3 regions of the Paenibacillus sp. FSL H8-0280 genome follow, and region 2 is predicted to be linked to each of the others. Evidence: riboswitches for the same ligand, from Rfam matches in the RefSeq annotation. Region 2 holds a riboswitch; each other region holds the start of a gene.
The links. A riboswitch is a leader RNA that binds a small molecule or an ion and turns the genes downstream of it on or off. The one in region 2 is predicted to bind thiamine pyrophosphate.
Positions count from the first base shown of each region.

Region 1 (10,785 bases), 2.9 Mb from region 2:
ACAGTCTTCTACAATAACAAATGCAAATGTACCGAGCCAAAATGAATTACGCCCACTTACGATCACCAGTCCGATGCAAGGGGAATTAGTCCACCTTGACCGTGTACCAGACGATGTCTTCTCTTTGGGATTACTGGGTAAGGGCGCTGCCATTATTCCTGCCAAAGGAGAACTGTATGCACCAATCACAGGTGAAGTTACGGCTTTCATGGACTCCAAACATGCGGTCAAATTAAATGGTTATGATGGAGAAGAGGTGCTCATTCATATTGGAGTGGATACCGTCAACCTGAAGGGGCGACATTTCAACTCTTCCATTAAAGTAGGGGATCGCGTACAACGGGGTGACTTGTTGATCCGCTTTGATATCGATGCCATCAAGGCAGAAGGGTATGAAGTCATAACCCCGATCATTATCGCCAATTCGGATCGTTTCCCGGACATTAAGCTGGAGAAACAGAGCCCTGTGGAGGTTGGAGCGACCATTATCCACCTTTCGTAACAACCGTAATATGGTCCGTCACATATCTTGATCAACATTTAAAATGAAGGAGTGTTTGAGATGTTATATCAACACATCAAACCATTCCCCAATGAATTTCTGTGGGGAGGCTCTACCTCGGCCTATCAAGTGGAGGGAGCTTGGAACGAAGATGGCAAAGGCCTGTCCGTCATCGATATGTGTGATCATCCGGCTGGAACCGCCGATTTCACAGTTGCGAGCGATCACTATCACCGATTCAGAGAAGACGTGAAGCTTTTTGCAGAGCTGGGCCTCAAAGCATATCGTTTTTCAATTGCATGGACTCGAATCTTGCCTTCAGGCACAGGAGCTGTTAATAAGAAGGGACTCGACTTTTATCACCAATTGATTGACGAATTGCTCCTTCATGGTATTGAGCCCATTGTGACCATGTACCATTTCGACTTACCCTACGAGCTTGAGAAAAACGGAGGATGGAACAACCGGGGGACGATCGATGCCTTCGTCGAGTATGGGCGTATCTTGTTTGAGCATTACGGGCATAAAGTGAAATATTGGTTGACCATTAATGAGCAAAATACGATGATTCTTCATCCCGGTGCTATTGGTACACCAAAAGGCGGGCGTTTGCCATCCAATAAGGAACTGTATCAGCAAAATCATCACATGTTTGTAGCTCAAGGCAGAACGATGCGACTATTTCATGATATGCTCCCGCAAGGCAAGATTGGTCCTGCATTAAACATGACTTCCATGTACCAGGCAACTTCCAAACCAGCCGATGCAATCGCTGCTCATAACTGGGAGACGATTCGTGGATGGGGTTTTCTCGACTTATCGGTGTGGGGACGGTATAATCCATTATTCTGGAGTTATTTACAGGAACGCGGCATAGAGCCGGTTATTGAGCAGGGTGACATGGAAGATATCCAGTCTGGCCGCCCCGATCTGGTAGCAATCAACTACTACTCGACGGCAACCATTGCCGCCAGTATGGGAGATGCGTCGGATGTTACAGCTCGTGCAGGGGATCAGCAAATTATGCTTGGTGAGCAGGGGGTTTACCGGGCAGCGGAGAATCCTTATACCGAAAAAACAAAATATGGCTGGGTCATCGACCCGGTTGGCCTAAGGCTGACATTGCGTAAGGTATGTGAACGATATGGTCTCCCTATTCTAATTACGGAAAATGGTATTGGAGCCCCGGATGTACTTGAGGCAGATAACACCATTAACGATACGTACCGGATTGATTTTATCGAGAAACATCTGGAACAGATCAGACTGGCTCTAACAGATGGAGTAGATGTGATTGGTTATTGCCCTTGGTCCGTTATTGACGTGGTAAGCACACATCAGGGGTATGGGAAACGTTATGGAATGATCTATGTAAACCGTGGTGAACAGGATCTGAAAGACTTGAAGCGTTTGAAGAAGAAAAGCTTCTCGTGGTATCAAGAGGTCATTAAACAGAATGGCAGATGTATCGGAAATTCGGATCAGGCGGTCACGAAAGAATAAAGGATCGTGATGAATTCATGAGAGTAATCAAAATATTAAATAACAGCTTGCTTCTGACCAAAGATGATCAGGGACAAGAGATGATTGTCATGGGAAAAGGGTTGGCATTCAAAGGCAAAGTCGGCGAGCGAATCGATGAGGAGCATATCCAGAAACGATTCATTCTGCAAAATAATCCGTCTGCCCAGGCTTACGTACGAACCATCGAAAACATGCCAGAAAAACATGTGAATGTCATAAACAAACTGATTACCAATGCAAAAGAACAGTTGTCTCTTGACGACCAAATCTTCTTTACGCTTATGGATCACTTGTCGTTTGCCATTGAACGATGGAAAAAAGGTGTAGCATTACAGAATCGCATGTTATGGGAGATCCAGAGGTTTCATCCTGTCGAATTCGAACTGGGCCTTGAAGCCGTTCAGATGCTGAATCTAGAATTGGGTATTGAACTGCCGGAAGAAGAAGCAGGGAATATCGCTTTTCATTTCGTGAATGCCCAAACGCATGAGCAGAATATGGAGCGCACAATGCAATCCGTTAAGATGTTAAAAGATATTTTTAACCTGATACAATACACCTTTGATATGCAATTGAACAAAAATTCCATTCATTATGTGAGACTTGTCACACATCTGCAATTCTTCATCCAGCGTTTACAAGAAGGACGTCTGGGCAATTCGGCGAAAGATTTTATATTTCAACACATGGTGAAGGAGCATCCGCTTGAATACAAATGCGCGGAGATGATCAAAACCTACGTGCAGAATATGCTGGATATCTCCATATCGAACGAGGAATTATTATATTTGATGATTCACATTGCTCGAATTGTGCAGGAGGAACAGGGTGACGAGGGACGATTATAAAAAAAAGTTTATATGCCTGTTAGTGAACAGAAAAAAGATACTTTCTAACTATGACCGTTTTCTCGTATTTTATCGGGAAACGGTCTTTTATTCTTGCAAATATGTAGCGACTTTTTTGATATTCCACGCGAACGAACTCCAGTTTCCTAAACTAACAATTACCAAAAGATAACTTTTTTATTATAACTATTGGAAATTTGTTATATGTAAGCGCTATCCAAAGAGCTATAATCTATTTATCTGGATGTTAATCCGTTCAGAAATACTTAGACCAAATCAAGAGGAGGAATTGTATGAGACGGTTAGGTCAATGGAATATAACAGCCTTGGTTCTTGTGCTGGTACTCGCCCTGCTTCCATTTTCGAATGTCTCACATGCAGCCAAAGCAGTTACGGAAGTGGAGGGAGGTCATTTGAGCACAAACTTTGAAGACGGTACACTTCAGGGATGGACTCCACGTACAGGTAACGAAAGGCTGACAGTGACACAGCAGGAAGCACACGAAGGTCAGTCCAGTATGCTGGTCGCCAACCGTGAGCGTTCCTATCATGGACCGATGTTATCCATGAAGGATCTGCTTAAGCGTAACCAAGAGTACGAAATTGCGGCATATGTAAGACTTACTCAGGAGCCCACCACGGATCAAACACTACAGCTCACCACATATAAAAAAACAACTGCCGAAAGCTGGAACCCAATCGGTAGCGTGAAAATTGCCAAAACAGAATGGAATACATGGCACAAGATCACCGGAAAATTTCAGTATAGCGATGATCCCACTGAATTGAATTTGTTCATCGAAACACCCTACATCTCTGAAGATAGCGTAGATACGTTATCGTTCTATGTGGATGATGTATCATTTACTCTGGCCGAGCAACTGGAGATTGAAGAAGGGATTCTGTCTCTGAAGGACCTGTATCAAGATGATTTCCCCATTGGTGCAGCGGTGTATCGCTGGCAGTTGGAAGGCGCATATGGACAACTGCTCACAAAGCACTTTAACAGCTTGACCGCAACCTACGAGATGAAACCAAAGTACATGTCTCCTTCCGAAGGTGTTTATGAGTTCGAGGCAGCCGATCAATATGTTCAGTTCGCCGAGGAGCATGGTATGGGCGTACGCGCACATGCGTTGTTGTGGCATATTGATGCAGCAGAGTGGATGTTCAAGGATCCTCAGGGTAACCCTGCGAGTCGAGAATTACTTCTTGCCCGGATTCAGGATTACGTTGAAACCGTCATGACCCGATACAAAGGTAAGATCTATGCCTGGGATGTGGTAAACGAGGCGATTGCGGATAGCAACGGTGATGCCAACGGTTTACGTAAAAGTCCCTTTTATGAACTAATCGGTCCGGATTACATTGAAAAAACCTATGAATTCGCTCGTGCAGCCGATCCGGATGCCAAATTATATTACAACGAATACTTCACGGAAGTTCCTGAGAAAAGAGAGCATATGTATCGGTTGGTCAAACGACTGAAAGAGAAAGGGCTCATCGATGGTGTGGGTTTGCAATCCCACTATAACCTGGAATCCCCGCCCATCGAGGAAATTGAAAAAACGATCAACATGTTCGCCGAACTTGGATTGGATATTCAGATCACGGAACTGGATGTTGATAGCGGAATTCCATTTGGTGAAGAGATGTCCGATGAAGTCGCAGTAAAGCAGGCGTATCGATATAAGGAACTGTTGGATTTGTACAAAAAACACAAAGACCACATTTCTTCAGTTACCTTATGGGGACTCCAAGATGAGAAGTCTTACAACAACCAGGCTATGCTGTTTGATTCAGCCCTTAAGGCCAAAAAAGCATACTGGGGACTTGTGGATGAATCCAGCTTGCCTGTGTTGACACAGAGAGCCGTCTCACTTTCGGGTAAACCGGATATCAAAAAACAGTCACAAGATCCGCTCTGGAACAAAGCGGTGTCTACTCCACTGAAGGGTGACTCTTCGGGATCAGCCAGTTTCCGCACCTTATGGGATCATAGTAACCTGTATATCCTCGTGGATGTTCAGGATGCGAAGGCAGATGTGAATGACAAAGTAGATATCTTTGTTGATCTCAATAATGGCAAGACCACTTCATATGAAGTAGATGACCGACATGTAATCATTAAGCGGGTTGGCAAAGCTGAGGGCGTGGAGCAGCGTTCATATCGTGTACGCGAGACCAAAACCGGATATCAGGTTGAATTGTCCATTCCGTGGGGTGGTATCCAAGTCGGATCAGAATATGAAGCCGGATTGGATATCCGTGTGACTGATGGCGGTATAAGTGGGACACAACCTTATAATCCACTGTACTGGAATGATCGAACACAATCTCAGGAACAGGATACAAGCAAATACGGCGTGATTCAGCTTGCCCCTATGCCCAAATCTGCACAAGCTGTACAAGGGATTGTTCAGATTGATGGGAAGAAAGACACATCATGGAATAAGGCTGCACCGTTTGAAGTAAACCGGTTGAACCAAAGCGAAGGTGCAGAGGCAGTGGCTCGCGCAATGTGGTCAGGTGAATATCTATACCTGCTGATCGACGTCACTGATCCAAACATCATCACAGATAGCATCAACCCATGGGATCAGGATTCGGTTGAGATTTTCCTGGACGAGAATCACCAGCGCACACCGTATTTTCAATATGATGATGCCCAGTTCAGAATCAGTGCAGACAATGTAGGAACCTTTGCAGGCGGTGCCTCACCCGGACGCCTTGTAAGTGCTGTGAAGAAAACAAATAAAGGATACCTCGTAGAAGCCAGAATTCATTTACAATCATTGACGCCCAAAACAGGAAATGTTCTCGGCTTCGAGCTTCAAATTAACGACAACCAGGGCGGAGGTAAGCAGAGCGTAGCTAAATGGAATGATACGACCAATGAGAGCTGGAGAAACACTTCCCAGTACGGAATACTCACTTTTGTGGGAAAGAACAAACTCGGGCATTAAACCATCGGCAGTAGTTGCAAGAATAGAAACCATCATAACAGTGGCTAAAACTCAACCATTGTTGTGATGGTTTTCATCGTTTACATACGTCACTCAAGCTGATGAGGGCGATACAATCTGCCTTGACTATATTTAACAGCCCTTGATATACTAAATGAATGTTATTTTTTCTTTTATGTGGATAAGAAAGTAATTAACTACATACTAACCGTTTGCGAGGGAGCCTTAACCGGCTGAGAGGGTGTTAAACCGACCTTACCTGATTTGGATAATGCCAACGTAGGGATGCAACGATGAAACACTGTACTTGGGTAGCTCATGCGAACTCCCTTGTTTTAGTGTATTTGTCTGCGAAACATCCTATGGATGTTTCGTTTTTTTTGTTTTTAAATACGTACATTATGAATTGGAGGAACACATGTTGACTATTTCAGAGAGACTATATCAGGCAGCACAGCCTGTGTGGAAGGAATGTCTTGAGCATCCCTTTGTTAAAGGGATCGGAGATGGTTCCTTACCGGTTGAACAATTTCGTTATTATTTGCTGCAAGACTACTTGTACCTGTTCGATTATGCCCGTGTATTTGCACTAGGTATCGTCAAGTCGCACGACCCCAAATTGATGCAGTTTTTTAGTGAAAACGTAGATAACATCCTGAATGGTGAAATGAAAATTCATCGTTCTTATATGGAGCGATTAGGAATAACAGAGGATCATGTTTTTCAGGTAAAACCTGCACTGAAAAATGCAGCCTATACTAACTATATGCTCTCTGTTTCCCATGCGGGTGGCATAGCAGAAGTACTTGTATCCATTCTGGCCTGCTCATGGAGCTATGCAGAGATTGGTCAAGTTCTTTCCCAAAAGCCTGGTGCAGCTGAGCATCCTTTTTACGGAGAGTGGATCACAGGATATGCTTCCTCTGAATACAACAGCAGCAATCAATCCCTTGTGACGTTAACGGATAAGCTATTAGAAGGCTGTAGCGAGGGAACGTACCAACGGATGGAAGATATTTTCGTGATGTGCAGTCGCTTTGAGCTTGATTTTTGGGAGATGTCATGGAGGCTGGAGCCTTGAGTTCACCGGTAGTTAATTCAATGAGAGAGTACCATATGACGCCACTCATTCAGATTCATTTAAGAATTGCCATCTATGATGATTACATATAAAAAGATTCAACAACAATCATGAGGTGATGGCAATGAGCATATACAAATGGCCTAAATTTATCGGTGTAGCGGTGTTATGTACTGCAATGCTGACGGCATGCAGCTCGACTAATCAAGAGAATGGAGACTCGGACAACAATCCGACTGAAAAGGAACAAACGAATACGGATAATCAGAGTAAAACGGAGAATACTGCGCAGACAGTAGGGTATGCCGATCAAATCAACAAAACTGAGGTTATGTCCATTTCGATTGATGTGGATGAAACGGCATGGAAAGAAATGCTGGATAATGCAAATGAGGAGCAGTACATCTCAGCTAATATTACGATTAACGGAACAACGATTGAAAACGTCGGAATTCGTCCAAAGGGTAACTCCAGCCTTCGGCAAGTCGCTAGCGATGATACAACGGATCGATATAGTTTCAAAATCAAGTTTGATGAGTATGTTAAGGATCAAACTTGGATGGGGTTGGACAAGCTCGTTGTGAACAACATGATTAGCGACAATAGTTATATGAAGGAATACTTGAGTTATGACATCATGAGTTATATTGGCGTAGACGCACCCTTATTCGCGTTCTCCAATATTAGTGTAAATGGAGAGACTTGGGGTTTGTACCTGGCTGTTGAAGACATTGACAGCGGATATCTCGCCCGAGCCAAGAATGATGAGGGTGAACTTTACAAACCGAACAATGATGACAACATGGGGGCAGGAGGAATGGGAGGGCCAGATGGCAATCCTTTTGCACAAGGGTATGGAAATATGCAGCCACCTACTGAAGGTATGGCGCCACCGGATGGTGCAAGTCCACCGAATATGAACAGCGGGACAGGGGAAGATGGAGCGAATACACTACCGGAAGCAGGTATGAAGGGTAACCGTGGTCCAGGTGGTATGGATGGAAGCGGCAATGGTGTTTCATTGGTGTATACCGATGACAAATCATCCAGTTACTCCGCCATCTTCGACAATGCTGAGACCAAAACAACAGAGGAAGATTATCAGCGTGTCATTGAATCGCTCAAAAACTTGAGCACAGGTACCGAACTGGAGAAATATGTGGATGTGGACGAAGTTCTGAGATATTTTGCAGCCCACACGGTCGTTGTCAATATGGACAGTTACACGTCCAACATGGGACATAACTATTATCTGTATGAAAACGATGGACAGATCAGCATGTTGCCCTGGGACTACAACATGGCCTTCGGTGGATTTCAAGCTGGTTCTGCCTCCGATGTCGTGAATCTGGCGATTGATACGCCGGTATCAGGGGGCAGCCTGGACGAACGTCCAATTTTAGGAAAGCTCCTTGAGGTGCCGGAGTATAAGGCCAAGTATCATGAATATTTGCAGGAGATCGTAGATGGATACTTCGCAGACGGAAAATATGAAGAAAAAGTGCAAAGCCTGAACAACATGATCTCAGAATATGTGAAGCAAGACCCTACAGCGTTTATTACGTATGATAAGTACGAGGAAGCTGTTACAGAATTGACCAAACTTGGCTCGCTGCGTGCAGAAAGTATACAAGGGCAACTGGACGGGAATATCCCTTCCACGACCGAGAAACAAAAAGAGGACTCGAATTCACTGATTGATGCTTCTTCGGTTGACCTGTCCAAACTGGGTGAAAATAATACGCGAGGAGGCATGGGAGGTCGCGGTCGTGAAGCTGCAGAGAGTAATCAGTCTCAGGATGGAAAATAAGTGAATTACGTAAAGCGAACAGATAATCAAGATGAGTTCAGTGATCAGCAAAAGATCGGACATTGAAGTAGACGGATAGCCTGACATTTAATAAAACCAATGCGTACCGACATTTTGTCGTTCGCATTGGTTTTTTGTTCCTTGGACATTTTCAAAAACACGTAGAAAAAGACGATTAAGGGCCAGGTATTAGAAAAAGTCTGGAACATATTATAGGTAATATCTATTCAAATATGTTAAGGAGGATATCATAAAACCTATGTTACCTATGGAAAAGTATTTCGGTAAGTTAGAACTCGTTCATTCCTTTTACGGGGCTATGCCTACAGGCGTTAGTGTATCCGAAACCGGGCGTATCTTTATTTGTTTTCCAAAATGGGGAGATGACGTCAGATTTACGGTAGCGGAAATTGTTGAGGGTCAGATGCAACCTTATCCTAATGTAGAAACGAATTTGATCAACCCATTGAATATCGTTATGTCCTTCATCAGTGTCCAAAGTGTTGTTGCAGATGGAAGGGGAACCTTGTGGGTACTGGACACGGCTGCACCAAATTTTTCTGAGCCAATTAAAGGAGGGGCAAAATTAGTCGCTGTAGATTTAAAAACAAATACAATAAGAAAAGTATATACATTTGCTGATGATGTAGTCTTGCCGACAACGTATCTGAATGATGTCCGATTTGACTTTCGTGTAGGAAAAGCAGGTTTCGCATATATAACGGACTCTTCTTCCAGAGGGCCAGGCGCTATTATCGTTGTAAATTTAGAAAATGGAAATGCGTATAGACGGTTAAATGGAGCAAATTCAACTTCACCTGATCCATATTTTTTACCGAAAGTGGAAGGTGAAATTTTGATAAATCGAAACACCGATGGTTCAACATCTCCCTTTCAATTGGCCTCTGATGGTATAGCGATCTCCCCAGATGGAAAAATGTTATTTTTTTGTCCACTATCCAGTCGTTATCTATACTCAATCTCAACAGAAGCTCTGCGAGACAGAACGATACCGGATCTCAATTTAAGTTATCTTGTGCAGTATTGGGGAGAAAAGGGGGCTTCTGATGGAATGATAACGGATGCAAAAGGAAACGTTTATGCTGGAGACTATGAAAACGATAGCATTCGAAAAATATCCCCGAATGGAATCATGGAAACCATCGCCCATGATCCGAGAATTTTATGGCCGGATACTTTTTCTATTGGTCCAGATCAATATTTATATGTAATTGTGAACCAATTACATAGGCAGGCCAGATTTCATTACGGAAAAGACCTGCGACAAAAACCCTATAGTCTACTACGTATGATAATAGATGAATTACCTGCTCCTACCTTTTGATATGTTGCGTAAGTCGAATCTGCCCTAAGACATCATTAAACAATTGAACAACAAGCTCTGATATAATAAGCAAATAGCGGCGATCTATTTTCTATGGAGGTGAGGCTATTGAAAACAATCGGGGTAGGATTCTTACATGCACAGCTCTATGCAAAGCCAGTGAAGAATATGGCAATGCTTTGCATAGAGCCTGGGAATAATCACATTGCCAACGACGAATCGTAATATTCTACTAACTGGCTTTGCACCTTATTGATCTATTAAATAAGGAGTGAGGCCCATGAAATATTCAAAAGCCGAGTCTATTTTTCCGGAAGAATTGTTACGTATCATTCAAGAATACGTTCAAGGCGAATTGGTTTATATCCCCAAACCCAAAGAGACGCATCTAAAATGGGGCGAGAAAACAGAGAGCAAGAGTAAGGTCTCTGCTCGAAACGCTGAGATTAAATCCTTATTCCTTAATGGAATCAGGGTAGAGGAGTTGGCGGATCGGTATTTCTTGTCCTGTGAAAGCATTAAGAAAATAGTCTATACAAAGAATTAATGCTATCCGCTAACACGTCTTATCGACGGTTTAGCGGATTTTGTTCAAAGATGACTTAAATCAACTTATACATAGTAACCGCACCCCTAAATCAATAGACTCAAGCTAAGGTTGTTGTGATGAAGGACAGCCGGATCATGAAAAGGGGTGTAATAAATGAAC
Region 1 covers NZ_CP150296.1:3,639,073-3,649,857, forward strand. The annotation lists gene MHI12_RS16070 (beta-glucoside-specific PTS transporter subunit IIABC) at 1-502, shown strand, start outside; gene MHI12_RS16075 (glycoside hydrolase family 1 protein) at 563-2,005, shown strand; gene licT (BglG family transcription antiterminator LicT) at 2,023-2,874, shown strand; gene MHI12_RS16085 (endo-1,4-beta-xylanase) at 3,168-5,840, shown strand; TPP riboswitch at 6,047-6,144, shown strand; gene tenA (thiaminase II) at 6,259-6,921, shown strand; gene MHI12_RS16095 (CotH kinase family protein) at 7,046-8,731, shown strand; gene MHI12_RS16100 (L-dopachrome tautomerase-related protein) at 8,982-10,076, shown strand; gene MHI12_RS16105 (CD3324 family protein) at 10,357-10,623, shown strand; gene MHI12_RS16110 (nucleotidyltransferase domain-containing protein) at 10,780-10,785, shown strand, end outside.
Region 1: linked by a shared signal. The riboswitch ahead of tenA (thiaminase II) and the one ahead of thiC (phosphomethylpyrimidine synthase ThiC) in region 2 are both predicted to bind thiamine pyrophosphate.

Region 2 (10,785 bases):
GCGTGGAAGCGGGGGAGCTTCTGGGCAAGACGGTATATTCCAGTAATGGTACGGTACTGCTGTCTGCCGGAGTCCAGCTCACCGTATACATGGTCAATACGCTGAAGCGTATTGGCGTGACCATGTTATACATCCAGGATGAAGCGTATAAAGATGTGGATGCAGAAGACATTCTGGATGAAACCACGAAACGGGCAATAATTAACGAAATGAGTGTCACACTCGAATCCATTCGATCCGGGAAAGACTGGAGTCCGAGAAAAGTTGCCCTCAGTATAGAGAAGTTGCTGAATGATGTACTGAACGGGCGTGAAATGCTTGTGCAGCTCACCGATATTCGTACCAAAGACAATGCACAGTATGTTCATGCGATGAATGTATGTTTGTTGTCTTCGGTCATCGGACTGAATATGGGACTCAATTATAATCAACTGAGGGACCTTGCTGTGGGGGCATTATTGCATGATATAGGTAAAGTGGGGGAACCTCCTGGCAGTGGCTCTGCTGCAAATTCTTCGCTGCACCATACATGGCGTGGATTCGAAGTGATTAAGAACAAACGGGAGTTCAGTCTGTTGGTCGCCCATACAGCCCTGCAACATCATGAGCATGTAGATGGTACAGGCATGCCGAGAGGGATCAAGGGGAGTGACATTCATCTGTTTGCGAGAATCGTTAGTGTGGCTAATATCTATGATAATCTCATTAATGGTTTATCCAAGGACAGTTTGATGCCACATGAGGCCTGTGAAGAGATGATGGCGTTGTCTGGTACAAAGCTGGATCGGGACATTCTGATTGAGTTCAATAAGAGTGTATCCGTGTATCCCAATGGTACAGCGGTACGACTGTCCACCAAAGAGACTGGAGTCATTGTGCGTCAACATCGGGGATTGCCCGGCAGACCTGTAATCAGGGTGGCTCGCGGAAGTACGCGTTATTCTCTGGATGTGGTTGAAATCGATCTGGCTCAGCATACAACCGTTTTCATTGAAGCTGTCATGACGTAACTTGTGTGCGGTTCAACTGGAAAATCCGTTTGCTCAAGGCGTGCGGAAATGCTATGATACTTTCAGGAAATCCGCTCTGTGTCAGGTTTGCAACATGTGTGTTGAACATCATGAAGTGACACGGATTATCAGGCTTTTTAGAATGCATACAGAGGTGTCTAAGAGATGGATATTGTTATACCGATTATTACATTGATTGTTGGTCTGGTCGGGGGATTTTTCATCGGGGTGTTCTACTTGCGTAAACAACTTGAGAAAATGCAAAGCAATCCGGACATGCTTCAGAAAATGGCGAAGCAAATGGGCTACAACCTGAATGGCAAGCAAATGCAGCGTGCCCAGCAGATGATGAAGAATCAGCAGCCAGGAGCGAAAATGCCTCAGCCGCAACAGCATCCTGCGCGTAAAAGTTCGGGCCGCCGAAAATAATAGCAGTGAAGTGAATAACTGCTTACCTTATTGTGGTTCGAAAGGAGGTGTTTGGCAGTGGCTGGCGTTAAAGATTATTTGAATTCAAAAGTATCCGACAATCGGGAGAAGATCGAGTACCATGTAGAGCAAATCCTGAAATTGATCGGAGAAGATAGTACACGTGAAGGGCTGCTTGAAACGCCTGCACGTGTGACTCGAATGTATGAAGAAATTTTTGGCGGATATGAAGTAGACCCGCGCGATGTGCTCGGTGTCACGTTTGACGAGAATCATGAAGAACTGGTTATCGTCAAGGATATTGTCTACTACAGTCAGTGTGAACACCACATGGCGCCGTTCTTCGGTAAGGTACACATTGGGTATGTACCAAGTGGCAAGATCGTTGGTCTGAGCAAAATGGCTCGTTTGGTCGAAGCAGTAACACGTCGCCTGCAAGTTCAGGAACGTATTACTTCGCAGATCGCTGACATTCTGACAGAGGCCGTTGAACCTCATGGAGTTATGGTCGTTGTGGAAGGCGAGCACTTGTGCATGTGTTCCCGCGGCGTGAAGAAACCGGGAAGCAAGACGGTAACGTCTGCTGTACGTGGTTCTTTCCGTGAGAATCCGGCACAACGTGCGGAGTTCTTGTCTTTGGTAAAGGATTAAGATCAGGTATGTCCACTCGCTGGACAAGCCGGATGAGTAAGTTCCTTTGGTTTTGGAAGCAGCAGCTTCTAAGCCATAGGATGTGATATAAATAAGCCGTGTTCCCTGGGAACCGGCTTATTTATATATGCGTTGTCATTCCTATATACTGGATGCATATGAATTCGTTAAGCCGGAGGTAATGGAACGATGAGTGTACCTTCCCATTCAGATCAACCGGTTCAACCGGAAAAGGGAATACAGGCAGATCAACAGGCTTCATTGCGTCTGCAAATCTGGGAGACACCACTCATGCGACAAGGTAGTAGTGTACTCGAAGCTTTTGCTTGGGAAGAAGTTATGTGCAGGCGGGTTGGGGCAGGGCATCTACCTGTTGCACATATATGGAGACACCCAGATGCCTTTGTAGCGGGCCTGCGTGACCGCAGGTTGCCACAGGCTGTAGAAGCGATGGAACAGATTAGAAGCCAAGGGACAGCGGTCTGTGTTCGGCCTTCCGGTGGAGCGGCAGTACCCTTGAATCCAGGGGTAGTCAACGTGTCACTGATTCTGCCTAATCCCGGACATGCCATCAATATTCATGATGATTTCCGGGAGATGGCTTCGATTATTGCCGAGTCGCTAACGCCGTGGTCGAATCAGGCGCAAACTGGTGAGGTTCAGGGTGCTTTTTGCCCGGGAGATTATGATGTCAGTGTAGGTGGGCTGAAATTCTGTGGTATTGCCCAGCGCAGGCAGGCAAAGGCGTATATTATTACTGCTTTTATCATCGTGGAAGGTCAGGGAGATCAACTGGCAGCGGACGTGCGTCAATTTTATCAGCATGCAGCAGGTGGGGCGAGTGAAGGATATCCTGATGTTCAGCCTGGCACGATGGCAAGTCTGAAAGAATTGGCAGGTGTACCTTCAGCTGCGGCATATACTGCCGCTTTGGTTCGAACACTGCGCGATCGCTATCCACAGGCGGAGACCAGCAGGGTGCTTAGCGTTGGCACTGAAGAAGTACGCCTGACAGCTGAGCAGATGAAGCTGCGCTACGATTAACACTTTTTACTAGGGCTTGGAATTGGTTAATAGAGATGATATGATGTGATTTCGGAAGGAGAGTGTTAGGATGGACACATTGAGATATACGTATTTATATGAGGTTGTATCAACAGGCGAAAAATCCGAGTTCAGCCAAATGGCAACAAGCAAGGAAGAGGCCGCTGCACTGATCGTTGCACGTATAGCCGATCTGGAGTTTACAGATGAGTCTGATATCAAGCTGGGCGATCTGATCTCCATTAGCAAACAAGTTGGCGACAACTATGTGGCGTGCGAGGGCTGTGCTTCTTAAGTGAACATTTAGAAATAGGAAGTCTCTCAAAATACAAGCAAGTCTCTTTTACAGGAGGCTTGCTTTTTTGTATACACCAAAAGAGATATCTTTCAGTCATTCGGCTGGAGATATCTCTTTTTTCTCTAATCCATCTAACCCAAAGCTTAATAAGGCGGCCACAACAACTTGCGTGCTGTTTCGTAACGCTCGGCAACAGCGGGCCAGTAGACCACATTCCACCAGTCTTCAATATACTTTTTGCGTTCATTCTGATGTTTCAGATAGTAGGCATGTTCCCACACATCCAGTGGCAGGAGCGGTACGATATCGGACTGGGACAGGTTCTGGTGTTTTTCCGCCTGCAGAATCTCCAAACGATGTGCTCTCGGGCTCCAGACAAGCATCGCCCACCCACTGCCTTCCACTTTATTCGCAGCTTCTGTGAATTGATTCTTAAACGCTTCATAACTTCCGAAATCCCGCTTGATCTGTTCTGCCAGCATACCGGAAGGTTTGCCGCCGCCAGCAGGATTCATAATTGTCCAGAAGATCGTATGCAGGTAGTGACCTGCCCCGTTGAAAGCGAGTTCACGTTCCCAATGTTTGATGAGTTCAAAGTTATTCTTTTTTCGCGATTCCGCCAGCTTCTTCTCTGCTACATTTAGTCCGTCCACATAAGATTGATGGTGTTTGTCATGATGGATACGCATCGTCAGCTCATCAATATGTGGCTCCAGCGCATTGTACGCATAGGGGAGAGGCGGCAGTGTGTGTCCTCCGATGGGAACCGGCTTCTCTTTTACAGGAGGTGCTGTAGAACTGGGTGTGGCTTGTGTTGTTCCGGTAGAAGGCGGTTGAATGGTTGCAGATTGGATCTGAGCTGAAGCGGCAGGCGCATTTACATTTCCCTCTGGAGAAGTTGGAGCTTCTGAAGCTTGGCGATGGATGCTTCCTGACTCTGACGTATGCAACGCATTTTCCAGAAAAAGTGATGGCTCCGAATCCGTTTCGCGCAAGATGCCAGGTTGGCCAAGCGTATCCAATACGCCCAGAAAATACTCCGACTCGCGGATAAAATGCAGAATGAGTACTTTGGCAAGCGGAACAGCTTGCACAGCAGCACTTTGTTCCAGAACAACATACAGCTGTTTGATGAACTCTCTCGATTGCTGCCGAGCTGCCAACACAAGTTGATCGATACAACGAACCATGTAGGGAGCAGGTGGATGGGTTGCGGGCAATAGTTGTTTTAAAAGCTGATTGGCTACTCGCTCACTGTTTGCAAAGGTAACCTCCCATTCCTCCAGTAGCTTGACGTATGGGGGCTCCAGATCAGGAACCAGGGCACGAATGACGAGTGTATGTTCTTTCTCCTGCTCTTTCCAGAAACGGATTTCCTCCAATGTCCGCAGAGGCAGCAGGTGACCATATCCATACCAGTTCATATACGCGAGACCTCCTTTAGATGAAATTAAAAAATGCAAAAATAGTTCATACAGGTAACCTAATCCGACAAATGATCTATGCGTTCAGACCGTCTGTTCATGCGTCCCAAGAGTATATTCCACGAGCTTGTTGTCCTATGAGTGCAAAAAAAAGAGCCCCTGAGGGCTCTGGAATAAATTCAATGATTGAAATTTGGTTATTCTCCATTATTCGTGTTCTGTACATCGTCACTGCTTGTTTTCGTTACATGACTGAGGAAAGTTGAGACACGGCGCAGATATTCTTTCGGATGCTCCCGGAAGATCAACTCATGATGCGCATCCTGGACAATCCATACATCGGAGTACGGATTGGTCTGGTTGGCGGCGAGTTGCTCCGCAATTGGATAAGGCGCCTTCTCGTCCTCTGTACCATGGATGAAGAAAATCGGGAACGGATAATCTTCCTTTTTCACTTCCTGGTATGGAATCTGTTGTAATCCGGTACCATTCAGAACAGGGAACAACAGTTTCATGATCTCCAGTGTAGGCTGACGTGGCAAATCGATCTGGTTGTGAATGTTGTGGTACAGCGTATCTGGCTCCAGCAGGAACGCACTGTCCAGAATCATTGCATCCACTTCCTTCGTAATCAGTCCGGTTTGTAACGCTGTACCGGCACCCATCGAGAAGCCCCAGACAACCAGTTCCTGCGCACCGCGCTGCTTGGCGAACTGGATGGCACCCAGCAATTGCTGTGACTCAGCTTTGCCACCTGTGGCTACAGCTTTGTTCACTTGAGAAGCGAAGCCGTAATCGAACATCACCACGTTGAAACCGAGTTGATGGGCATAGTGTGCCAGGTCATACATGGGTACCCATGTTTCTTCACGATTGGCACCATAGCCGTGACTGAAAATAATCGTTTTGCTTGCAGCATTGTCAGCAGGTATATACCATCCCTGCATCGTGCGGCTGCCATCTGCTGCCGGGAACGTGATGTCTTCGTACTTCATGTTCTTGGCCTGCATCGGATTGGAGAAGACCGGCGCTACAGTAGGATTGGATAATACCCATGCGATATAACCATGCAGTGCAATAAAACAAAACAGTAGAAAAAATACAACGGAGAGCAGCAACGCTACGATAATATGTTTGAACCGAATCAGCCTCGGTGATAGGGAAGAGGGCAGATCGGACACTTTTGTTTGCAGCGGGGCTTCGCTCTGGGATGATTGATACATGAATGCCCCTCCTTTGAAGTTCAGTTGAAGATAACAACGACATGAAAAGAGAATTGCGTCGATTTCAGAGCCTGCTTCAGAGCGATATCTTAATGTAATATATCTTTATCGTATGTTCCAATATAGTCAAAGTCAATTGATTGAGGGCATTTGTTACGCAATTGTTATATAGTTCTTAAGATATATGGGTAACATTACCTTAGTGTGTAAATTACAGGGGATTAAGTCTTATAAAAAGGAAAAATTTACACGTTGGCCTATTTTGATTTTGGCTCTTTTTGGTTTACAGATGAGACCGTTTCTCATATAATTTATGTAACCAAGTTTCATGTGATGAAACATGAGGAGGGCATTATGCCATGGAAGATCGCAAGTTAACCGTCCGGGCTGTGGAACGGGCGCTGGATATATTATTATGTTTTACCACACGCAGTGATCTGGGACTCACCGAAATTGCCAGCCAGATCGGCCTGCACAAAAGTACAGTCCACCGTTTGATGGCTACGCTGGAGGATCGAGGGTTCGTGATCCGCGATGCAGCAACAGAGAAGTACCGACTTGGCATCCGAATCTGGGAGCTGTCAGCTCACATGTCCCGCAGTGATGATCCCGCTATTCTGCTGCTGCCTGCGATGGAGCGACTGAGAGATCGATTGGGGGAGACCGTGAGTCTGTACCTGCGTGATGGGAGTGAACGGATACGGATTCAGGCTGTGCAAAGTGATCAGGCGATCCGCCGAGTCGCTCCAGTGGGTGTTAGACTCCCGCTGTCTGTGGGGGCTTCCAGCAAAGTCCTGATGGCGTTTGCCACGGACGAGGATCGTGAAGAACTGATGAACGGGCCGGAATGGCCGGTGTTTATTGATCCCGCGGTGTATTTGGCGCAAATGGGAGATATCCGGGATAACGGATATGCGACGAGTTATGAGGAACGTGAGCCGGGAGCTGCCGCGGTATCTGTACCGATTATGGATCGCAGAGGCAATATTGCAGCTGCCCTCTCGGTCTCAGGGCCTGTCAGCCGACTCTCGCAGGAGACATTACATGAATACGCACCTGTGTTGAAGGATGCAGCTACGCAAATGGGGCTCATGTTATCCTGATGTTGAGGTGAGGTTTTTCTCCAATTGAGTTGGTGTTCTGGAATATAAAGGTTGTTTTTATGTTCCGGTTGCGCTACTCTGTAATGGACGGCCCAACGGGGCCAGCTTTATTGAATATGAACGGCGGCTTATGTAAGCCGCAACTTATTAACGTTACTGGGGGAGTCCGAATTGTCCGGACTGAGACGGAATCGCATGAGATTCCGGACCCTTTGCACCTGATCTGGATCATACCAGCGTAGGGAAGTAATCGGCGAAATGACCACAACCACCACATGATGTGACCCTTGTTGGGCTCCGTTAAGGAGCTGATTGAAGGTGCATTATTGGTGATGGACATAAAAGTCGGTTCCTTCGGGGGACCGGCTTTTTTATATACAGGGAACAGGCGATATAGCGCGTATTCTATGGGCTTCTTTTTCACTAACCTACAAAAGTGGGCTTGGATGAGGAGGGAAGTCTCATAGATCGATGATCTGTGGCAGCCTCCGTCTGTTGTTAACTGTACATGAAAAGTGTCTCCCCTGGTCTGATGTAGGATCGCTCTTTCTTCTCTGCATTGCGCATGATTGGGACAGGTACGAAATTGAGCTAATGACGAAACCAACCAAACAAGCGACGAACACTGAGGAGGAGACAAGCGAACATGAGTACAGGAAATCAAACGGGACAACAAGCGATGGAACAGCAACATAACGATCAGCGGGTGGAAAAGGAAACAGGAGCGGCCGGACGGGTTCAGCCCTTTCCCGGTAGCCGCAAAGTATACATTCAGGGCTCACGGCCGGATATTGCTGTACCGGAGCGTGAGATAGCCCTTCATGACACAAATACTCCCCAAGGGGTGGAGCATAACGAACCGCTGCGTGTCTACGATACGAGCGGCCCCATGACAGATCCCGAATTTCATGCGGATATCCGTGCAGGTCTACCAGCTCTGCGCACTCGCTGGATCACAGAGCGTGGCGATGTCGAAGCTTATCAAGGCCGTACGGTTAAACCGGAGGATAACGGACTGAAGCCCGGAGGGAAGAGAGCCGGCGCCGAAGAGTATCCCGGATTACGTGGCAAACCCTTGCGGGCACAGCCGGGACGCTGTGTAACCCAGATGCACTACGCGAGGCAGGGAGTCATTACGGCAGAGATGGAATTCGCCGCCATTCGTGAAGGCGTGGAACCGGAATTTGTGCGGCAGGAGCTGGCGAGTGGACGGGCCATTCTGCCATCCAACATCAATCACCCGGAGAGTGAGCCGATGTTGATCGGTCGTCATTTTCACGTGAAGATCAATGCCAACATCGGCAACTCTGCCGTATCTTCCTCCATTGAGGAAGAGGTGGAGAAGATGACTTGGGCGGTACGCTGGGGATCGGATACGGTGATGGATCTGTCCACAGGCAAAAACATTCATACCACCCGGGAATGGATTATCCGCAATTCACCTGTGCCAATTGGTACGGTGCCGCTGTATCAGGCGCTGGAGAAGGTGAATGGCGAAGCGGAAGCGCTGACCTGGGAGTTGTACCGTGACACACTCATTGAGCAGGCAGAGCAGGGCGTGGACTACTTTACGATTCACGCAGGTGTACTGCTGCGTTATATCCCCATGACCGCCAAGCGAATGACAGGTATTGTGTCTCGGGGCGGTTCCATTATGGCAGCATGGTGTCTGGCGCATCATCAGGAGAATTTTTTGTACACCCATTTTGAAGAAATCTGCGAGATTATGAAAAGGTATGATGTGGCGTTTTCGCTGGGAGATGGACTTCGTCCAGGCAGTATCTACGATGCCAATGACGAAGCTCAGATGGCGGAACTGGCTACGCTCGGGGAACTGACGCAGATCGCATGGAAGCATGATGTGCAGGTGATGATCGAAGGTCCGGGGCATGTACCGATGCATAAGATCAAGGAGAATGTGGACTTGCAGATGGAGATCTGTAAAGAAGCACCGTTCTATACGCTGGGGCCGCTGACGACCGACATTGCCCCGGGTTACGATCACATCACGTCCGCCATTGGGGCGGCCATGATTGGCTGGTTCGGCACGTCGATGCTCTGTTATGTTACGCCAAAAGAACATTTGGGCCTGCCCAACAAGGATGATGTGCGGGAAGGGGTCATCGCCTACAAGATCGCAGCTCATGCCGCCGATCTGGCAAAAGGCCATCCGCGTGCTCAACGCCGCGATGACGCGTTGTCCAAGGCACGGTTCGAGTTCCGCTGGCGTGACCAGTTCAACCTTTCGCTGGACCCGGAACGGGCGCTGTCCTACCATGATGAGACGCTGCCGGCAGAAGGGGCCAAAGAAGCTCATTTCTGCTCCATGTGTGGACCAAAGTTCTGTAGCATGCGCATTACGCAGGACATTCGTGCCTTTGCGGCGGACAAAGGATTGTCCGAGAATGAGGCTGTAGCAGCGGGCATGCAGGAAAAGGCCGAGGAATATCGGACACGTTCCTAGGCGCCGGTACAGCGCAAGCTGGGCAGTCTGACATCGTTTGAAGGTGAGAATACTGCTATCATGTCTTCATCATCATCATATTGATCAGCTTCCTGATACTTTTTATCAGCATTATGGTTGATTGTCTAGCAGATGTTTAATAAAATGAATGTAAGTAAACACCAATAAGAGTAGCCAGGCCAATGGCTACTCCTGCACAGCATTTGCGGTGGGTATTCCTCCGAGTGCAGCAAGTTCAGATGAAGTGACCCGTCAGGCCGTCAACCTGTGGCGGGTCACTTCTTTTTACGATCGATGTATGTCAGGAGCGCAATAATTAACATCGCGAACACGATTACGTCGTTAAAAGAGAAGTTCATAGGATCACCTCCCACTGGAGGCAAGCCTATTTCCCACCACAAATTGGCTGTACAAAGTGATTATACCATTTGAAATGCTCTTGTTCGAGAGCATTTTTATTTTGCAAAAGGAGTCAATATAGTAGTTTTCACATGTTTTTAGTGATTGTAATGTTTCACTCCAAATCAGCCACTACTATCGAGCCAGGCCCAAATTCTTCTCCAAATACGCCGCAAGCAATGCCAGCGGGCTATGGATTGGAATACCGCGATCTATTGTAACCTGTGCAGCTGCGGGAGCCATAGACAGTTGGGCTGCCACTACCGTTTTACCCGGATACTGCTCAGCAATCTGCTGTAAGCCTTCTCGTACCGCTTCGAGATACCCTTGCTGATCTCCACGCATAATCAACTCAAATGTCCCAGGGATGCACACCGCATCCGTCTGAGATGTCTTGGCAACGTGTAGTTGCCCATTCTCATCCTCTTGCTGTAATGCCTGATTCACCCGTGCCATCGTTCCTTCAATAGTTGCCGGGTTGGTGAATGCTATTATGTAATCTCCTGGTACTCGCCGCATCTCCTGCAATAACGGATCATCTATGCCGATCACAGGCACAGGGACCTGTATGGCTTCCTGCTCCAATACTGTTGCAAACAGGGTACACGTAACCAGAATGGCATCGGCATGACACTCAGCGATCCATTGGAGCGTCTGGGCTACCTTCTCGTGAATAACGACCTCGGAAAAGTCAGAGTCATGTTTAAGACGGTCCAGACCTGGATCGACGTAATGGACCA
Region 2 covers NZ_CP150296.1:730,042-740,826, forward strand. The annotation lists gene MHI12_RS03420 (HD domain-containing phosphohydrolase) at 1-1,010, shown strand, start outside; gene MHI12_RS03425 (YneF family protein) at 1,176-1,439, shown strand; gene folE (GTP cyclohydrolase I FolE) at 1,497-2,090, shown strand; gene MHI12_RS03435 (biotin/lipoate A/B protein ligase family protein) at 2,280-3,134, shown strand; gene MHI12_RS03440 (hypothetical protein) at 3,205-3,429, shown strand; gene MHI12_RS03445 (Fe-Mn family superoxide dismutase) at 3,576-4,856, opposite strand; gene MHI12_RS03450 (alpha/beta hydrolase) at 5,054-6,079, opposite strand; gene MHI12_RS03455 (IclR family transcriptional regulator) at 6,439-7,182, shown strand; TPP riboswitch at 7,331-7,444, shown strand; gene thiC (phosphomethylpyrimidine synthase ThiC) at 7,862-9,646, shown strand; gene MHI12_RS03465 (hypothetical protein) at 10,181-10,785, opposite strand, start outside.

Region 3 (10,785 bases), 250 kb from region 2:
CATGATGGATTTCTTGAGATGAGCGTGGATTCAGACCCGAACAACTGAACAATTTACCTGGGCTCCCTAACCCGATATAATAGTGGTGGCCCGTATAGGCCGGATCACAAAATGCAGGTGGGATTGTTCTCCCTCCTAGGCAGAATGGGGACCCGAGTTGAAAACGTTCAAAAAAGTATATATTGAGATCACGAGTATCTGCAATCTGGCTTGCAGCTTCTGTCCGCAGACGCAACGTGCCAAAGGATTCATTGACCCTGAAGTCTTCAACAATATACTGGAACAAGTTAAACCACACACCAATCATATTTATCTACATGTCAAAGGCGAACCCTTGTTGCATCCCAAAATAGATCTGTTGCTCGATTCCGCACATGAGAAGGGACTCAAGGTGAACATTACAACGAATGGTACACTGTTACCCAAGACTCAGCATAAATTGCTTGGCAAACCAGCGCTGCGGCAGATGAATTTCTCCCTGCACAGCTTCGATGGGCATGAAGGTTCAACAGACCGTGACGGTTACCTGCGTCATATTTTGTCCTTTGTACACGAGGCCGTTAAGCACAATGTCATCATCTCATTCCGGCTGTGGAATCTGACGCAGGATAACTTCACAAATGCTCAGATGAATCGAAATCGGGAGACCCTTGAAGTACTGGAACGTGAGTTCAATCTGGACTTCCGCATTGAGGAAAAAGTGGTTCCAGGCAGCGGGGTAAAAATTGCCCCGAATGTATACCTGAATCAGGACCATGAGTTCCAGTGGCCAAGTCTGGATGCACCTGAAGATGACGGCAAAGGTTTTTGCCATGCACTTCGCGGTCAGGCAGCTGTACTTGTGGATGGAACGGTGGTTCCATGCTGTCTTGATGGCGAGGGTGTAATTAATCTGGGTAATGTGCACGAGAAGTCATTCTCGGAGATTATTGAGGGTGAGCGAGCGAACAATCTGGTATATGGCTTCTCCAAACGGGAAGCTGTAGAAGAGTTGTGTCGAAAGTGCGGTTATCGTCAGAGATTTGGAGCCTGATATCTTATATCAGCAAGCCGGAAGCCATTCAAGATCACACATTTGGAGACAAATGTAGTGGTCTTTCTTTGTTATCGGGAATTCAAGTGAGGGGTACATACGTTACAAATGAGCATACCAGAGGTTGATTTCAGCATATTGCTTGAGAGACCTGGCATGCAAAAAATGCCGATATGACAGGGATTGCAGGATGTCATGATATATCTGATCTAATGATTATTCTAGTTACCTTCCTTATTTGGTAGGATTAGGTTGTGGGTCGGACAGAGGTGCACCTCTGACGAACTTCCAGGACAAGCTCAGGCTTGTACACTACCAAAAAACGAGAGAATAAGGGAGGAATAAAGTTATGAAAAAAATATTGACGTTGTTGCTGTCGGCTGGTTTGGTTGCTTCCATATTTGGTGTAGCTCCGGTTGCTGCTGCACCTACAGTTGTTAATTCAACGATTGTTGTTCCAAAGGGCACGACCTATGACGGTCAAGGCAAAACATTTGTAGCCAATCCTTCCACACTGGGTGACGGTTCTCAAGCAGAAAATCAGAAGCCAGTCTTCCGTCTGGAGGCAGGGGCCACGCTCAAAAACGTAAACATTGGATCACCAGCTGCTGATGGTGTTCACTGTTATGGCAACTGTAATATATCAAATGTGGTCTGGCAGGACGTGGGCGAGGATGCACTGACATTGAAGTCTGCCGGAACGGTCAACATTACCGGCGGGGCAGCGTACAAGGCCTATGATAAAGTGTTCCAGATGAATGCGGCTGGAACAATTAACATCAAAAATTTCCGTGCAGATGATATTGGCAAACTGGTTCGCCAAAATGGTGGAACATCCTTCGCAGTTAACATGACGCTGGATAACTCCAATATTTCCAATGTGAAAGATTCGATTTTGCGTACAGACAGCAGCACATCACAAGGGAAAATTACGAATACCCGTTATTCCAAAGTACCAACGTTGTTCAAGGGGTTTGCTTCAGGGAAAACGAGCCAGTCTGGGAACACGCAATATTAAGAACAGGGATACCTTGGAATACGGATTGAAGGCGTGTATGGATAAGGTAGCTATTTCACATCGTGAAGTATGTCCAAAAGGCATCCAGGGGGATGCCTTTTCCTATGCCAACTTTTGATTTTTGTAGAGACCATTGCCACAAATACCCATCTGATGTACATTAGAAGCAATGAAATAAGTGAACCGGGAGCTCAATGAAGTTGGGCTGAGAGAGTGGCCTTGTGCCGCTGACCGTACATCTGATCTGGGTAATGCCAGCGTAGAGAACATGGATTTGCGATATGTAAGGGTGAATTGTGGGAATGAACGTGGATGAACAACAGACCTCTTTGAACTGTGGTGGTGTATCTGCCATGACGAAGGGGTGCTGGCTGATATTCCGTATTTTCGACATCCATCCATTACATCATTGTGAGGATTGTATACTGCGCGTAAGGCCTGCCCGGAACCGGGGAGGCTTTTTCGTTTATTATGATAACCCCCACAGGGAACAGAGGAAGGACGTAGAGAACATGGCAACAAAAGCAGGCAACAAGCGATTGAAACTAACGGATATTCTGGTAACCATCGTAATCGCAGTAGTGTTTGGGGTGATTTACAAGATATGGGGACCTACATATGACTTGATGAAACCGTTCGGCGTTCATGCGGAGCAGATGATCTACGGCATGTGGTTTATGGCGGGCACGTTTGCTTTTGTTATCATTCGTAAACCAGGCGTGGCGATTCTTGCCGAAGTTGCGGCTTCAACGGTAAGTGCTTTTCTGGGCAGTGAATGGGGCATGTCCACACTTGTATACGGTCTGTTGCAAGGATTGGGAGCCGAGATATTCTTCGCCGCATTTTTGTATCGCAAAACCAATCTGTTTGTCACTTGTCTTGCAGCCATAGGAGCTGCAGCGGCTTCGCTTTTGCTGGATTATCAGTACGGGTATATTGATTCACTCTCGGCCTGGAACTACACGTTATTTATCGGATTCCGCTTCATTGGAAGCATTTTGATTGCTGGAGTGTTCGCTTATTATCTCGCCAAAGCATTGGAACTGACCGGTGTAACGCGTTCGCTCAGACCGGTATCGAAACAGGATTATGAGGCTCTGGATTAGATGAACGGGGAAGGGAATTCGCAAGCGGTAAGTGTCACAAATCTAAGATGCAAGTTCCCGGGAGAGAAAGCCTTGGTATTTCAAGGCTTGTCTCTTTCTGTGCGTCAAGGAGAGAAAGTGTTGTTGCTTGGCCCAAGTGGCTCCGGTAAATCGACGTTATTGCAAATTCTGAGCGGTCTGATACCACGTTCGGTTGAGATTCCGATGAAATGTGATGATATTCAGGTTCCCGCCAAAGCAGGAGTGGTCTTTCAAGATCCGGATACCCAGTTCTGTATGTCCTTTACGGATGAAGAGATCGCATTTGTGCTGGAAAACCGAAATATTTCGCGTGAAGAGATGGCGGGTATGATTGAATATTATCTGGATCAGGTGGGGTTATCCTTTGAAAAGAATCGTGTATTAATCCAGTCCATGTCTCAGGGGATGAAGCAGCGTCTTGCGATTGCTTCGATGCTTGCCATGGACCCGGAGGTATTGTTTTTGGATGAACCCACTGCACTGCTGGATGATGAGGGTACTTCTCAAGTGTGGGATACCGTTAAACGGATTGCAAGTGATAAAACAATCATCATTGTTGAACACAAAATTAATGAGATTGTGGATATGGTCGACCGAATTATTGTGTTATCACCTGAAGGAAAGATCGTGGCGGATGGGCCAGCACAGCAGGTATTTACACATGAACGGGGCAAGCTGAAGGCTTATGGAATCTGGTATCCGGGTGTGTGGGATGAGCACGAGCAGGCAGCTAAGGAGGAAGAGGGAAGTAATTCTGGAGAGCTTCAAGTGTGTGTGGATCACGGCATCTCAAACTTGGAAGCACAGCAACCGTCTGGCTTATCCGATACACCGGGTATATCCCCCATATCTCACGTCTCATCCTTATCACCTGGATCACCCACCTATCAGCCTGCACTGGACTTGAAGCAGTTCACCGGATGGCGTGGGAAAACACCCTTCATTCAGGTCGAGCAGGCCAAAGTATGGCATGGAGACTGGATTGGTATTGTCGGAGCTAATGGAGCTGGAAAGAGTTCATTGTTGTTATCTCTGATGAATATCCTAAAAACAACAGGTCATTATGAGGTTGAAGGCCAGCCTTCTGGCAAAACGGAGCAGCTTGCAGATCAAATCGCGTTTGTATTTCAGAACCCGGAGTTTCAATTTGTGACTAACACCGTCGCGGAAGAAGTGGAATTCTCATTGCTGGGGGGCAGGCTTACAACGGAAGAAAGACTTGCCAGGACGAATCAGATGCTTAATCAATTTGGATTAATCGACCTGTCCGAGCGTCATCCCTACCAATTATCGATGGGGCAGAAACGACGCTTGAGCGTTGCCTCTGCACTGGTGAGAGAGCAGCGAATACTGCTGTTGGATGAACCTACTTTTGGGCAGGATGCCCGCAATACGTTTGCCATGTTAGCCCAACTGGAGCAATTGCGGAGAGAGGGAACAGCCATTGTTATGGTTACCCATGATCGTGAAATTGTAAAAAGATATTGCACCCGAATCTGGTCGGTGGATGAGGGGAGGTTATCTGATGCAACTGTCGTTTCCTCACCGTGAAACCTGGCTTCATACCGTTAATCCGGGATTAAAGATGATCATTCTGACGATGATGTTTGTTATCGTTATCCTTATCCACAATCTGAATGTAATGGCCAATGTTGCTGTGGCGATGATGTTATTACTGTGCTGGACAGGTCACCCATGGTATAGATTGATCCTGTACGCGTCCCCATTCATTCTGGTGTTTATCTCCACATCTACAGGTATGATGATGTTTGGTAAGGGAGAGACCACATGGTATACGTGGGGACTGATTCACATAACCGAAGAGAGCTTCTATCGCGGTCTACACTTGGGTTTTCGCTCGCTGAGCATGGCGGCGGCTGGGTTACTCTTTGGTCTTACGACCAAGCCAGTACGGCTGTTTTATTCCCTGATGCAGCAGTGGAAGCTACCTGCAAAATATGCTTATAGTTTTCTGGCCGCGATGCGCATGATCCCGATTTTGCTGGATGAATTCCAGACGCTCCGTTACGCTATTCGTATTCGGGGAACAAGGCAGCGCGGATCTCGTTGGAACGTGTATGGTACGCTGAAGCGTTACGCTATTCCGCTACTGGCACAGAGCATTCGCCGTGCACAGCGAATGGCGGTAGCGATGGAAGCGAAGGGATTCACGGATGGCGCGAGCCGAACGTATTACATTCAGATTGGCTATTCGCGAGCTGATCTGTGGTTTGTATTTTATTATATGCTCACCTTAACAGCTGCTTATTACATTGGGGTCACCTTTCCTTATCATGCTACGATGGTGGATGTAAGGTAATACGGGGAGATAGAGTGAAATATATTGAGGTAACCGGTAACTTTTTCCTGTATGCAGCGTCTATATGGAAATAACTTCTAATGGATGGGGATGAACGAGAGTGAAGACGGGTCCTGACTGGCAGAGAACAGGGTACAAATGGATTACCATGACTGGATTATCAGCTGTGCTGTTGACGGGCTGGATGCTGCTGGATTCCAAGATGGTTGTGCTTGGAGGACAAGCTTTGGCTACAACGCCACAAGCCTTGGGTGCAAGTTCTCAAGCCTCATCAACACAGTTGGCCTACAAACAAGGAGAACCCGTTACGCTCATCAATGACATCCCTCTGTTCAAAAACAAGAGGGACGGCAGTGTGGCTGCTGACCAGATGGGGATTGAATACTATACAACAAAAAACGAAAAGTATACGTTGGTCTCGGTTCGAGGCGAGTGGGTACAGCTTAAGTCAACCGATCATGGAAACTTTTGGCTGCCAAGTTGGTATGCACTGAAGGAGAGCAGAAGCATGACGGAAACAGCTCCCCAAAGCTTCACACTCCAATCAGGCAGCAAGCTATATCTGGCTCCAGATAGTTCTACAACTTGGTCTAGTGAGAAAGCGCTAACAGATAAGGCTGTTATTGTTGCAAAGTGGAAAGGCTGGTATGGGGTCTCCATTGCCCCACGAGTCTGGGATAAAGAATCCTTCACGTATCGACCAGGACTCTTCTGGATCAAGGCACAGGCTATAGAACAGCGGATGAATGTGGCGGATGGTTGGTTCCAACAGGATGCATCGGTGCCAACTTCGGTTATACGCCATCTGGCAGATATTAAGCTGAACAAGGCAACCACCTCCAAACAAGTGGCTGAGTGGTTAGGCGAGCCGGATTGGAAAGAACACTCCAGCAATCTTAAAGACACTGGTTACCCGATGAGTATTGGACAGACCTGGCGATATGAGCGAGCAGACGGCCAGGTCTTGGTGACATTTAATAAGAATGGCAAGCTGATCAGAACTCGCTGGAACCTACCACAGAAGGATCGAAATGCTGTCGTTTCTGATTGGAACATCAGTCGGGCGGATGAATATGGGTTTACGACAAAAATCTATGGTACAACGCTGCCGTCTACAATACCCTGGAAATCGGTATGGACCAATCAGGGTGATATCAACTATACCTTTTTGCAAGCAGCTACAGATGATGTTCTCCTGATGAAAGGGGATGACGGTGGGTTTAGTGGGTTTCATTATGAGAGTTCAGCATACGCACTTGACCGACATTCCGGCAAGAAATTATGGGAGATTAACGCGGGATATGGAAGACAGCAGGTAGAGGTGGATGCGGGACGCCAACAGGTTACCATCTACACTGATTATGACCCTAAGAAGAAAGAATATGTAGATCGCATACGCCACCTCCAGTTGAAAAACGGTGATGTCGTATGGGAGTATGCCCCCAAGCAAAAATTCAGATTGAATGGCATCACCGCTGCTAAGAACGTTGTGGTTGTGGATAGCCCGGTTGTTGAGAGCTCAAGCAACAGTTGGTTAACGGTTCTGGACAGTGCAAACGGAAAAACATTGTGGACGCGAAAACTGGCCACAGGTTATGAATTATTGAACAAGAGTGCAGATGACCCCTATGTGTTGTATTGGGAAAAGAATAAGCTGGTTGCAGCCGATCCGCAATCGGGCCGAACCGTATGGAGCTTAAAGGGCAAACGATCCACCATAGAACAATTTTGGAATGATCCATATACTGGTGGAATTGAACGTCTTGATCCCTTTGCAACCACGAAAGCTGAAAGATGGCTATCACTAGATAATCAGTGGCTTCTGCTTGATCTGAACACGGGGAAAAAGCTTGCCCAATTCCCTGCTCGGGTAGGACAGAGATTTGAGGAGCTGAATGATGGCATGTTGTTGATCCGTGAGAACAAAAACGGCGATCATTACGGAGAATATGAAGATTTTACAACTACCCTGTATGATGCCAAGACAGGCAAAACACGCTGGACGATCAAGGGCAAGATTGAACGAGGACTGGTGGAAGAGGATCAGTTGTATGTGATTAAGAACGGTTATCCAGCGGCTTTGGATTATAAAACGGGGGAGACGCGTTGGAATGCCAAAGATACGATTGCAACACTAAGGCATCCGACGAATCAGGGAAGTTATCTGGTCATTGATGATCAGTTACTGTTGCCCATGGACGAGAATTTGCTCGTGATGAACAAAAAGAATGGAGCACTGTTAGGTCGTGTACATGACGTTGTGATGGGAAACCCGGAGCATCGCGACCGGGATGCGAAGAATGGAATGATCAACCGGATCGGAAATGAAGTGTATGTGGGTTCGTCCAACGGACGTTTTCGTGTATATGAAGCCAGCCGCCTTCAGGAGGCAATCTCACCTTAAAAGCTTGTCTCGTAAGGGATGTTGATTTATTATAAATGAACAGGCTTGCTCGCGCTCCGGTTATCGGCTGTGCGGGCTTTCTTCATGTGTTCTTGAAGAACCATGCATGATCATTCACGGGAGGACTCTCCATGATCTCATTATATGGTGTAAGCAAACGTTATAACGAGCGCGGTTCCCGTGCAGATCAGGGATTCGAAGCATTAAGCTCGGTGTCCCTCGAAGTGGGACAAGGAGAAATACATGGCATCATCGGATCGAGTGGTGCAGGCAAATCCACGCTTCTGCGGATGCTCAACGGGTTGGAAAAGCCGGATGATGGTGAGGTTGTTGTGAATGGGCAGCACCTGACCCAGATGAATGAACAGAGTCTGCGTCAGGCACGAAGATCCATTGGCATGATCTTTCAACACTTCAATCTTGTCAGTAACCGAACGGTGAGTGGCAATGTCTGCATGCCATTGGAGCTTGCGGGTATGCCCCGTGCGCAGCGAGTTGAACGTGGACTTGAGGTGCTGCGGTTTGTTGGACTGGAAGACAAGGCGGGTCAATATCCTGCTCAGCTTAGCGGAGGACAGAAGCAGCGTGTGGCGATTGCACGAGCGCTGGCCAGTCGTCCGAATGTGCTGCTCTGTGATGAACCGACCTCTTCGCTTGATCCACAGACCACGAACGGTATCCTGGATGTGCTGCGACATATCAATGAAACGCTGGGCGTGACCATTGTTGTAGTAACGCATGAGATGGAAGTGGCTCGCCGACTATGTCACAGGATATCCGTCATGAAGGATGGGCGACTCGTTCGTACGTTGTCTAAAGCGGAAGTGAGCAGTATCCCTGCTCCGCAGCCTGATCTGCTGACCTCCTTGCTTGCGGGTGACGAATACGGGATGACAGGTTCGTCTCTGTTCCGTCAGGCAGAACAGGAGGACAAGTCATGAGGTTACCTGAGTCTGTGCTGAAATATCAGCATGAGATATGGCAGGCGATTGGAGAGACTTTTGTCATGGTGGGCATCTCCATTGCGGCAGCTGTTCTGATCGGGTTACCTTTGGGTACTCTGCTGTACTTATTCCGGAGAGGACAACGGTATCAGAATCAAACGCTGTCCTTTGTACTCGGTAGTGTCGTCAACATCGTTCGTTCGTTTCCATTCTTACTGCTGGTTGTATTCATGATTCCATTCACACGGATTGTTGTGGGAACGTCCATAGGTACACTGGCGGCAACCGTGCCACTCTCGGTTATTGCGATTGCCTACTACGCCAGACTGGTGGAACAAGCGTTGCTGGATGTACCGAGGGGAGTGGTTGAAGCTGCTGCTTCCATGGGGGCATCGACGATGCAACTTGTGGTGAAATTCTTGTACGTGGAGGCACGATCTGGTCTTGTACTGGGACTCACGACAGCTACGATTAGCTTCATCTCCTACTCGACGGTGATGGGTATTGTAGGTGGCGGCGGGGTTGGCGACTTTGCCATTCGCTACGGTTATCAGCGCTTCGAAACGGAGATTATGGTATTTACGATCATCATTATGATTATCCTGGTACAGATGATCCAATTCACAGGCAGCAGACTGTCCCACTGGCTGGATCGCAGATCCTGAACGGTTGGACCGTGTATTATTAAGAATAACCAATACAGATTATACGATGAGGGGTAGACATGAAATGAAAGCAAAAATGATGCTTATGTTGCTTGCAGTAATGCTTGTTGTAGCTGCTTGTGGCAAAAAAGAAGAAACACCTGCGGCTGAAGGAACAAAAGAAGATACACAAGCTGCACAAGAAGTTACGCTGAAAGTAGCCACGTTGATTCCACCGATGACAGATGTACTGGATATTGTTAAACCGCTATTGAAGGAAGATGGAGTCAATCTGGAAGTTGTTGTGCTGTCAGATAACGTACAGCCAAATACGGCACTGGCGAACAAGGAAGTGGATGCAAACTTCTTCCAACACGTACCTTACATGACCCAGTATAATGAAGCGAACAATGCCAATCTGGTGGCTGTACAGCCTATCTATAATGCCATCTATGGCGGCTACTCCAAAAAGTACAAAACGATTGAGGAATTGCCAGAAGGTGCAACGATTGCAATTGCAAACGATCCTTCCAACATTGGTCGCTCTCTTGTGATGCTGGAGCAGAACGGATTGATTAAGCTGAAAGAGGGCGTAGGTTTTAACGCCACACAGGCAGACATCACCGAGAATACAAAGAACTTCAAGTTTGAGGAAGTGGACTTGTTGATGCTGGCTCGCATGATGGATGATGCTGATCTGGTAGCCATGACACCGGCATATGCCAGTCCACTCGGTCTTACACCGAAGAAGGATGCACTGTTAACCGAGAAGGATGATTCCCATTTTGCAATCACCATGGTTGCCCGTGAGGATAATAAGGACTCCGAAGCGATCCAGAAGCTGGCTAAACGCATGGCGGGTCCAGAGGTCAAAGCCTTCTTCGAAGAGAAATATGCAGATATCGCGATCCCGGCATTTAAATAGAGAATACGTTGGTCCAATGTAAATAACCTTTAGATCTGAGCGATAACGCTTGGATCTTTTTTTTGTCGTTCGCGTGCTTATTAACAAGTATTTAGAAAGTTAACAATTTGGTCATATCCCCGGAACACTTTATTTAATAGTTTTTTCGTATAATTTGTTTGAAAATAGTTCTTTTGGATTATAAATTAAGAGATTTGTTCGAGTTTTTTAGTGTAAAGAGTGTTTTTCACAAGAAGTGAGACCTAGTTTTTTAAAAAGATGGTTTACAATCTATGAGAGCTTCACAAGAGCTATATAAGTTGTATGAATCATTCAGCGATTGGCAGGTTGTTCTGTCATCGGAGTGGCAAGTGTGAATAATTTCTAGTTC
Region 3 covers NZ_CP150296.1:975,267-986,051, forward strand. The annotation lists gene MHI12_RS04450 (radical SAM/SPASM domain-containing protein) at 158-1,033, shown strand; gene MHI12_RS04455 (pectate lyase) at 1,383-2,051, shown strand; TPP riboswitch at 2,224-2,334, shown strand; gene MHI12_RS04460 (ECF transporter S component) at 2,564-3,157, shown strand; gene MHI12_RS04465 (ABC transporter ATP-binding protein) at 3,158-4,729, shown strand; gene MHI12_RS04470 (energy-coupling factor transporter transmembrane component T family protein) at 4,704-5,498, shown strand; gene MHI12_RS04475 (PQQ-binding-like beta-propeller repeat protein) at 5,599-7,902, shown strand; gene MHI12_RS04480 (methionine ABC transporter ATP-binding protein) at 8,034-8,843, shown strand; gene MHI12_RS04485 (methionine ABC transporter permease) at 8,840-9,511, shown strand; gene MHI12_RS04490 (MetQ/NlpA family ABC transporter substrate-binding protein) at 9,558-10,415, shown strand.
Region 3: linked by a shared signal. The riboswitch ahead of MHI12_RS04460 (ECF transporter S component) and the one ahead of thiC (phosphomethylpyrimidine synthase ThiC) in region 2 are both predicted to bind thiamine pyrophosphate.